Sphaerotilus montanus: one gene and its partners. The protein of the gene in region 1 interacts with the protein of each later gene in a pairwise test. Links are inferred from orthologs where the notes say so. Each region holds a gene or a part of one and is shown on either strand. Other genes may lie near its edges. The genes, in order: BDD16_RS20265, BDD16_RS01135 and grxD.

What was found.
Region 2: the proteins of BDD16_RS20265 (region 1) and BDD16_RS01135 interact in binary tests that used the Escherichia coli proteins (3 or more experiments, as listed by UniProt). The link is inferred for Sphaerotilus montanus from one-to-one orthologs.
Region 3: the proteins of BDD16_RS20265 (region 1) and grxD interact in binary tests that used the Escherichia coli proteins (3 or more experiments, as listed by UniProt). The link is inferred for Sphaerotilus montanus from one-to-one orthologs.

What each region holds. Positions count from the first base shown.
Region 1 is NZ_JACCFH010000001.1:4,436,713-4,439,671, reverse strand. What follows is about bases 127-2,933. They hold BDD16_RS20265 (BolA family protein), read right to left. Parts: upstream 1,765-2,933; coding sequence 1,489-1,764; downstream 127-1,488. Other genes in these bases: BDD16_RS20250 (protein adenylyltransferase SelO), read right to left, coding at 2,862-2,933; msrB (peptide-methionine (R)-S-oxide reductase MsrB), read right to left, coding at 2,440-2,841; BDD16_RS20260 (septation protein A), read right to left, coding at 1,767-2,393; BDD16_RS20270 (peptidylprolyl isomerase), read right to left, coding at 633-1,442; BDD16_RS20275 (acetyltransferase domain-containing protein), read left to right, coding at 127-646. Outside these bases: more of BDD16_RS20275, read left to right, coding at 1-126; more of BDD16_RS20250, read right to left, coding at 2,934-2,959. UniProt on the Escherichia coli protein: Transcriptional regulator that plays an important role in general stress response. Has many effects on cell morphology, cell growth and cell division. Acts by regulating the transcription of many genes, including dacA (PBP-5), dacC (PBP-6), ampC and mreB.
Region 2 is NZ_JACCFH010000001.1:250,789-253,826, reverse strand. The notes cover bases 126-3,011. They hold BDD16_RS01135 (ABC transporter permease), read right to left. Parts: upstream 2,211-3,011; coding sequence 1,041-2,210; downstream 126-1,040. Other genes in these bases: osmF (glycine betaine ABC transporter substrate-binding protein OsmF), read right to left, coding at 2,233-3,011; BDD16_RS01140 (ABC transporter ATP-binding protein), read right to left, coding at 126-1,044. Also shown: BDD16_RS01145 (ABC transporter permease), read right to left, coding at 1-109; more of BDD16_RS01140, read right to left, coding at 106-125; more of osmF, read right to left, coding at 3,012-3,038.
Region 3 is NZ_JACCFH010000001.1:906,969-909,983, reverse strand. What follows is about bases 138-3,000. They hold grxD (Grx4 family monothiol glutaredoxin), read right to left. Parts: upstream 1,800-3,000; coding sequence 1,476-1,799; downstream 138-1,475. Other genes in these bases: prmC (peptide chain release factor N(5)-glutamine methyltransferase), read right to left, coding at 2,588-3,000; BDD16_RS04000 (hypothetical protein), read right to left, coding at 1,936-2,436; BDD16_RS04010 (UbiX family flavin prenyltransferase), read right to left, coding at 881-1,465; BDD16_RS04015 (Bax inhibitor-1/YccA family protein), read left to right, coding at 138-833. Outside these bases: BDD16_RS04020 (hypothetical protein), read left to right, coding at 1-27; more of prmC, read right to left, coding at 3,001-3,015. UniProt on the Escherichia coli protein: Monothiol glutaredoxin involved in the biogenesis of iron-sulfur clusters.

The DNA of each region.
Region 1 (2,959 bases):
CCTGAACCAGTTCCGGCTCATCCCGCGCCAGAATTTCTACGCCGACCCGTTCTGGACGTGGCAGCGCCTGTGCATCGTCACGCTGTTCCTGACCTGTGTCGGGCTCTCGCAGGCGGTGGCCCAGGCGCAGGGCACGCCGGCCGATCGCTTCTGGCGGCGCTGGTGGCGGGTGGCGGGGTGTGCGGTGCTCGTGAGCGCCGGATCAGCGCTGATGTTTCCGCACAGCTGGATCAGCTTCGGCGTGCTGCACGCGGTGGCGGTGTCGCTGCTGGTCGTGCGCTTCGTGCGGCTGCCGGACTGGGGCTGGCTGCTGCTGGGGCTGGCGGCGATCGGGCTGGCGTCTGGTGTCGCGCATCCGGTGTTCGATACCCGCTGGACCAACTGGGTCGGGCTCGTCACCCGCAAGCCGATCACGGAGGACTACGTGCCGCTGCTGCCGTGGCTGGGGGTGGTGGCGGTCGGGCTGGGTGCCGGACAGTGGCTGCTGACACACCACCCGATGGTGTTGCAGGGCCGGTTGCCGGCGGTGCTGCAGCCGCTGGCGCGGCTCGGGCGGTGGTCGCTGAGTTACTACATGGTGCACCAGCCGGTGCTGATCGGGCTGGTGCTGGCCTGGACGTCCTGCGCTGGACTTACTGCGCGCTGAACTTGTAGTCGGTCTTGGCCTTGGCCTTCAGGTCCTCGCGGAACTTGGTCATCTTGGCCTGCTGCAGACGCTGCGAGAGCTGCGGCTTGACTTCTTCCAGGCTCGGGAAGGTCGCAGCGCGCGAGTCGTCGAGCTGGATGATGTGGTAGCCGAACTGGCTCTTCACCGCGGTCTCGGTGAACTTGCCCTTTTCGAGCTTCACCATCGCCTGCGAGAACTCGGGGACGAAGTTGCCCGGTGCCGCCCAGTCCAGATCGCCACCGTTCGGTGCCGAGCCCGGATCCTTGGAGTTGGCCTTGGCCAGGTCTTCGAACTTGGCGCCGGCCTTGAGCTGGGCGATCAGGGCCTTGGCCTCGTCTTCCTTCTCGACCAGGATGTGGCGCGCGCGGTACTCGTTGCCACCGCCGCCAGCCCCCTTGAGCTTGTCGTACTCGGCCTTGAGCTCGGCGTCGCTGACGGCGTTCTTCTTCTGGTAGTCGTTGAACAGCTCGCGGATCAGCAGGCTCTGGCGCGCGACGTCCATCTGGCTGCGGTATTCCTCGCTGCGCTGCAGGCCGCGGGCTTCGGCTTCCTGCACGAAGATTTCGCGCAGCACGAGTTCGTCCTTGACCTGATTTTCCAGTTCCGGGGTGCGGGGCTGGTTGCCCTGCTTGGTGACCTGGGTCATGAACGATTCGAAGCGCGCCTTGGGCACCGCCTTGCCATTGACGATGGCGATGTTCTGGGCCGAGGCCAGCGCCGGCAGCAGGGCAGCCGCGAGGGCAACGGCGGACACGGCGAACGAGAGCTTCTTCATGGAGTGCGGAACCTTTTGAAAACAGAGGACGGACATCGGCGCTGGTTCAGGCTGTTTCGGCTTCGATGGCCAACGCGTGGATGCCCTGGGGGATCAACTCGGCGACGGCATCATACACAAGCCGATGTCGGGCAATCCGGGTCAGACCGGCGAACCGTTCCGAGCGGACGCGGACCCGGAAATGCCGTCCGGAAGCCGCTCCGGCATGCCCGGCGTGGAGGTGACTTTCGTCGATGACCTCCAGCCCGATGGGGTTCAGACGCTGCTGCAGCGCCTGCTCGATGGCGAGGGCCGAGACGCCCGGTGTGTGGTTGGCGCTCATGCTCACTCTCCGTCCGGCGACTTTAGGTGGCGCGTCAGGTAGAAACCTTGAGCGACCATGAACACGAACATCAGGCCCATGCCCCCGAAGGACTTGAACGAGACCCAGGTGCTGGTGTCGTAGTGGTAGGCCACCCAGAGGTTGAGCACGCCCATGAAGCTGAAGAAGGCGATCCAGGCCAGGTTCAGGTTGCGCCAGGCGAAGGCGGGCAGATCGACCTGCTCGCCCATCATGAGCTTGAGCAGGTTCTTGTTGGCCAGGATCGGGCTGAGCCAGAACGCGGCCGCCATCACCCAGTACAGCACGCTCGGCTTCCACTTGATGAAGGTGTCGTTGTGGAAGTAGATGGTCGCGCCGCCCATGACCGTCACCAGCCCCAGGCTGATCCACAGCATCGTGTCGACTTTCTGGCCGCGCAGCTTCAGGTAGAGCACCTGGGCGAAGGTGGCCAGGATGACGACCACGGTGGCCAGCAGCACCGGCGCCTCCTTGGCCCCGACCGTGCCCCCGGAGATCATGAAACCGAACCAGTCGGTGGCGAGGGCGGCGGCCTCGTCGGCCCGTTTCTCTGCCTGGTTGAAGGTCAGGAAGAACAGGACGATGGGCAGGAAGTCGAGGAATATTTTCATCGGGGATCAGACGAGACGGGCTTCGTTCGGTGTGGCGCCTGGAAGGTCAGGCTGCGTCGGGGCTGAAGTCTATAGAAGCCGAGTTGATGCAGTACCGCTCGCCTGAGGGAGCCGGCCCGTCATCGAAGACATGACCGAGGTGGGCGCCACATTGTTGGCACCGGACCTCGACGCGCACCATGCCGTGGCTGCGGTCCGTGATCCGCTCGATGCGGCCCTGTCCGATCTCGGCGCTGAAGCTCGGCCAGCCGCAGCCGGCGTCGAACTTGGTGTCCGCATCGAACAGCAGCGCAGCGCAGCAGACGCAGCGGTAGGTGCCGTCGGCCCAGTGGTTCCAGTACTTGCCGCTGAAGGCGCGCTCGGTGGCGGACTGGCGGGTGACGGCGAACTGGGTGCTGTCGAGCAGGGCACGCCATTCGGCGTCGGTCTTGGTGATCGGGTAGGTCATGGCGGGACTCCGTGGATCAATCAGGATGAGCAGGAGATTTCGAGCGAGCTGGCCCAGGCGGGCGGCAGCTCGGCGTAGGCGGCGTGTTCCGGCTGCTCGTCGAACGGCCGGCTCAGGG
Region 2 (3,038 bases), 4.2 Mb from region 1 along the record:
CGGGGAAGCCGGCGGCAAACAGCGGCTTGAGCGAAGACATGCCCAGCGTGAGCCCGACCAGCGCGAGCAGCGCCCACGGCAACGGATCTGCCCAGCGGCTGCGCTTCATGACCCGCTCGGCACCAGATCGGCCAGATGCAATTGCCCGCACGGCTGCCCCGCGCCATCGACCACCGGCAGACACGAGACCCCCTGCGCGAGCAGCATCGACAGCGCATCGCGCAGCGAATCGGTGTCGCGCAGGCTCGCTGAGGCACCGGACCTGGCCGGTTCCCGGCGCAAGCGGCTGGCGACGGTGTCGAGCGCCAGCAGGCGCAGCCCCGTGTCGCTGCGGCCGATGAAGTCGCGCACGAAATCGTTGGCTGGCTCCGCCAGCAGTTGCCGGGGCGTGCCGACCTGGACGATGCGTCCGTGGTCCAGCAGCACGATGCGGCTGCCCAGGCGCAGTGCCTCGTCGATGTCGTGCGTCACCAGCACGATGGTCTTGCCGGAGAGCCGGTGGATGCGCGCCAGTTCGGTCTGCAGCGCGGCACGGGTGATCGGGTCGAGCGCACCGAAGGGCTCGTCCATCAGCAGCACGTCCGGGTCCGCGGCCAGCGCCCGCGCCACGCCGACCCGCTGCTGCTGGCCTCCCGACAACGCGTTCGGGTAGCGTCCGCGGTAAAGATCCGGCGGCAGTTGCAGCAGTTCGAGCAGCTCGGTGACCCGGTCGCGGATGCGCGCTGCGGGCCATTGCAGCAGGGTTGGCACGCAGGCGATGTTGCGCTCCACCGTCCAGTGCGGAAACAGCCCCGTCGACTGGATCGCGTAGCCCATGCGCCGGCGCAGGTCTTCGGGCTGGAAGGACCGGATCTCCTGGCCGGCAAAGAGGATGCGCCCCCGGTCGTGTTCGACCAGCCGGTTGACCATCTTCAGCGTGGTCGATTTGCCCGAGCCGGAGCGCCCGATCAGCACCACGAATTCGCCCGGTGCGATGGTCAGCGAGACATCCTCGACCACCGCCTGGCCGCCGAAGGACTTGCCCACCTGCTGGAATTCGATCATCGCGCTCCCCGCGTCGTCCATTGCGCGAGCACCTTGAACAGCGCATCCGCCACCACCGCCAGCGCCACCACCGGCACCACCCCCAGCAGCACGAGGTCCACGGCGCTGCTCAGCAGTCCCTGGAACATCACCGCCCCGAACCCGCCCGCGCCGATCAGCGCCGACACCATCGCCAGTCCGAGTGCCTGCACGGTGGTCACCCGCAGGCCCGCCAGCCAGACCGGCCAGGCCAGCGGCACCTCGACCTGCCAGAACAGTTGCCGGCGCGTCATGCCCATGCCGCGTGCCGCTTCCAGCACACCCGGCGCGATCTGGTCCAGCCCGGCCATCGTGCTGCGCACCGTCGGCAGCAGCGAATACAGGGTCAGCGCCGTGACCGCTGGCGCCACGCCGATGCCGCTGATGCCCCAGTGCGCGAGCACCGGCCACCGGCTGGCCAGCGCTGCCAGCGGCACCATCAGCAGCGCGAACAGGGCGATCGACGGCACCGTCTGGAGCAGGTTGAGCGCCGACAGCAGCGCCGGCTGCATCTTCGGGCGTCGGCTCGCCAGCACGCCCAGCGGCACGCCGATCAGCAGCGTCGGCAACAGCGTGGCGCCGACCAGCAGCAGGTGCCGCTGCAGGGCTGCGTCGAACACGTCCCGGCGGTTGTCGTATTCCTTCATGAGCGAGAGGGCGTCCAGCTGGCCATTCCACACCAGTGCGACCACTGGTGCGACGAACACCACGCTGCCCAGCAGCGACAGCCAGGCGCGTGTCGACCAGCCCCGCACCGCCTCGGCCATCGCCAGTCCGCACAGCACGGCCAGCACCCAGTAGCCGCCGCCCAGCGAGGTGCGGCCCAGCGGCAGGTCCTCGGACTGCAGCGCGCTGGCGTGGGTGCCGGCCAGCCAGGTCAGCCCGGCCAGCAGACCGGTGGCGCCGACCAGGGCCAGCCAGCGCGTCGTGGAGGCCGACGGTGCGTGAAGTGCCGCAGCGAGCAGCAACAGGACGGGCGCCAGTGCCCAGTGCCGCGTGCCGACGAGCACCTCGGACAAGGGCACACCCACGCCAGACAGGAGCCGGTTCGGCGCCTGCGTCAGGAAGGGCAGGCCGAACGCAGCGGCCATCCCCGCCAGCAGCAGCACCCACAGCACCGGGTGCGTGGGGCGAGGTCGGCCTCGCATCGGCGCGTGCTGCTGTGCCTGCTTACTTGATGAAGCCCTTGGACTTCAGGTAGCTGGCGGCGACTTTCTTCGCGTCTTCACCACCCAGCGCGATGCGGGCGTTCAGCGACTGCAGCGTCGGGCCATCCAGCGTCCTGAACACCGGGGCGAGCAGGTCGCGGATCTTCGGGTGTTTCTCCAGCACCTCGGCGCGCACGATCGGCGCCGGGGCGTAGATCGGCTGCACGCCCTTGGTGTCGTCCAGCACCACCAGTCCCAGCGCTGCCACCGGGCCATCGGTGCCATAGGCCATCGCGGCGTTGACGCCCGAGGTCTGCTCGGCGGCGGCCTTGATGGTCACCGTGGTGTCACCGCCGGCCAGCGTGAGCAGCTGGTCCTGCTTGAGCTTGAAACCGTAGGCGGTCTGGAAGGCGGGCAGGGCGTCCGGGCGCTCGACGAACTCGGCCGACGCCGCCAGCTTGAACTTGCCGCCTCCGGCGATCCAGCGGCCCATGTCGTCCAGCGTCTTCAGCTTGTTGGCGGTGGCCACGTCCTTGCGGATCGCGATGGCCCAGGTGTTGTTGGCCGGGGCGGGCTCCAGCCAGACGATCTTGTTGGCCTGGAAGTCGAGCGCCTTGACCTTTTCGTAGCCGGCCTTGGCGTCCTTCCAGACGGGATCCTTCTCGACCGAGAACATGAAGGCGCCGTTGCCGGTGTATTCGGGGTAGATGTCGATCTCGCCGGCCATGAGGGCGCCGCGCACGATCTTGGTGTTGCCGAGCTGGACCTTGTTCTCGGTGCGGATGCCGCCGGCTTCGAGCACCTGGATGATCAGGTTGCCGAGCAGCG
Region 3 (3,015 bases), 3.5 Mb from region 1 along the record:
CTGCGTCCGCCATCCCGGCGCGTCTGACACCTCCTGCGTGCCCGCTGCCGGGCCGGTGTCCTCGCCTTCTGCCGGTTCTCTTTGTCGCATGCCCCGTTCCCGGGCGCGACCCTGTCGTTTTTCAAGGAATCTCTGCCATGTCTGATCTGTTCCATACCCACGGCTTCGGTGCTGTGGCCATGCCCAGTGTTGCCGAGCGCAACCGTGTCCTGCGCAACACCTACTGGCTGCTCGCGCTGTCGATGATCCCCACCGTGCTGGGCGCCTGGATCGGCGTCAGCACCGGCCTGACCCGCCTGATGTCGCCGATGGTCGGCCTCGTCGTGTTCATGGCCGGCGCGTTCGGCTTCATGTTCGCGATCGAGAAGACCAAGAACTCGGCCGCCGGCGTGCCGGTGCTGCTGGCCTTCACTTTCTTCATGGGGCTGATGCTGTCGCGCCTGGTCGGCAGCGTGCTGGGTCTGGCCAACGGTGCCAGCCTGATCATGATGGCCTTCGCCGGCACGGGCACGATCTTCCTCGGCATGGCCACGCTGTCCTCGGTCATCAAGCGCGACCTCGGCTCGATGGGCAAGTTCCTGTTCATCGGGATGATCATGCTGCTGGTGGCCGGCATCGCCAACGTCTTCCTGCAGTCCAGCGCGCTGATGATCACGCTGTCGGTGCTGGCGATCGGCATCTTCTCGGCCTTCATCCTGTACGACCTGAAGCGCGTGCAGGACGGCGAAGAGACCAACTACATCACCGCCACGCTGAGCGTCTACCTGAGCATCTACAACGTGTTCCAGTCGCTGCTGTCGCTGCTGGGCATCTTCGGCGGCCGCGACGACTGAGCCCTGCCACCGGCCGCTCCGGGTTCAGGCCTGGAGCGGCGTCTGCGTCAAAGCCCGTTCCAGGTCTTGGGACGGGCTTTTTCCATTCCGCTGAGCTGCAGCACCCGCTCGACCGTCTCGTCGACCAGCTCGGCGATGGTCTGGGGCCGGTGGTAGAAGGCCGGCAGCGGGGGGAAGACGATGCCGCCCATTTCGGTCACGGCCGTCATGTTGCGCAGGTGGGCGAGGTTGAATGGCGTCTCCCGCACCAGCAGGATCAGGCGGCGCCGCTCCTTGAGCGTCACGTCGGCGGCGCGGGTGAGGAGGTTGTCGCCGAAGCCATGCGCGATGGCGGCCAGCGTCTTCATCGTGCAGGGCGCCACCACCATCGCGGCGGTGTCGAAGCTGCCGCTGGCGATGCAGGCGCCGATCTCGCCGGGGGCGTGGGCGCGGGTGGCCAGCGCTTCGAGCTGGCGGCGGTCGAGGCCGCATTCATGGTGGACATTGAGCACGCCGGACGGCGTCACCACCAGATGGGTCTCGACGCCGAGATCGCGCGCACGCTCCAGCAGCCGCACGCCATACGCCGCGCCCGAGGCGCCGGTGATGCCGACGACGAGGCGTTGAGGCGCCTCAGGCACAGGGGCGGTCAAGGGCAAGCGCTCAGGCCGCTGGCTTGACCGACTGCACCAGTTCCTGCAGCTCGCCCGCTTCGTACATCTCCATCATGATGTCCGAGCCACCGACGAACTGGCCGCCGATGTAGAGCTGCGGGATGGTGGGCCAGTTGGCGTATTCCTTGATGCCCTGGCGGATTTCCGGGTCTTCCAGCACGTTGACCGTGGTGAGGGGGCCGACGCCGCAGGCCTTGAGGATCTGGATCGCCCGGCCGGAGAAGCCGCACTGCGGGAACTGGGCCGTGCCCTTCATGAACAGGACGACGGGGTTGCCCTTGACGAGTTGGTCGATGCGTTGCTGTGTGGACATGGTGCAGAAGGGGGAGAAGGGGGATCGGTTGGTGGAATGCAGGAACAACCCCGATTTATACGGCAAAGCGCGTGCCCGGGCCGCGGTCAGGGCACTTGCCGCTGCCCGACGCCCCTGAAATCGCCCGCAGGTGGCCTCAGAACGCGTACGACACGCCCAGCTGCAGCACCGGCGTCAGGCGCAGCTCGCGGATCAGCTCGCCGACGCCGGCCGGGCTTTCCAGCGCACGCCCCAGCGTCAGATCGCTGCCACGGGCCTGCACGCCGATGTCGGCCGACAGCCCCCAGCCTCCCCAGCGGTTGGCGCTGACGCCGCCGGTGCTGTAACCGAGGCCGACGTAGGGCGTGGCCCGCTGTCGGGTGGTTCCGAGCCGGACATCGCTGCTGCCGGTCACGCCGGCCTGCAGGCCCCCGGTGGCCCGCAGGCCCAGGCTGGGTGCGAAGTAGTAGTCGCCGACCAGTTGCCAGCGCAGGGGGCTGGCGAAACTCCGGACCGCGCCGGCGGGCAGGCGCAGGCCGGGTTGTTGCACCAGGAGGTCCTCGACGCTGGCCGGTGCCGCGGCCGAGGCGGTGCCTGCAGCGGCCAGGCTGCAGAGCGTCAGCAGGGCAAGAGACAGGATGCGTGCGGTTCGGTCCATGGAGTCCTCCAGTCGGCGCGTGGCGTGGGCAATCGCCGCCGAAATCCATGCTACGCCCGCCACCCTGTGCGTGCTTGCGACCTTGGGACAGGTCCTCCGGCCGAGTGCCCGCGAGCGCGGGATGGCGGGAGGATTTGTGCTTTTCAGTGGCTCACGGGGTGGGCCGCATGGCGCCGGTACAACGCCAGTGGCCGGCGAGGTCGTCGCGCCGGTCCGTGGCGCGCCAGCCGGCCTGGGTGAGCAGCGCGGCCACGGCCGGACCCTGGTCGTGGCCATGCTCCAGCAGCAGCCAGCCGTCGGGCTGCAGGTGGGCGGGCGCCTCGGCGATGAGCTGCCGGATCGCGTCCAGCCCGTCGGCGCCCGAGGTCAGCGCCAGCGTCGGTTCGTGGCGCAGCGCGGGCAGGTGCGTGTCGCCCTCGGCGATGTAGGGCGGGTTGCTGACGACGAGGTCGAAGCGTTCACCGGCGACCGGCGCGAACCACGCGCCCAGCCGCCAGCGCACCGGCAGCCCGAGCCGCTCGCCATTCGCCTGCGCGACCGCCAGTGCGGCAGGACTGAGATCGACCGCGCTGACCACGG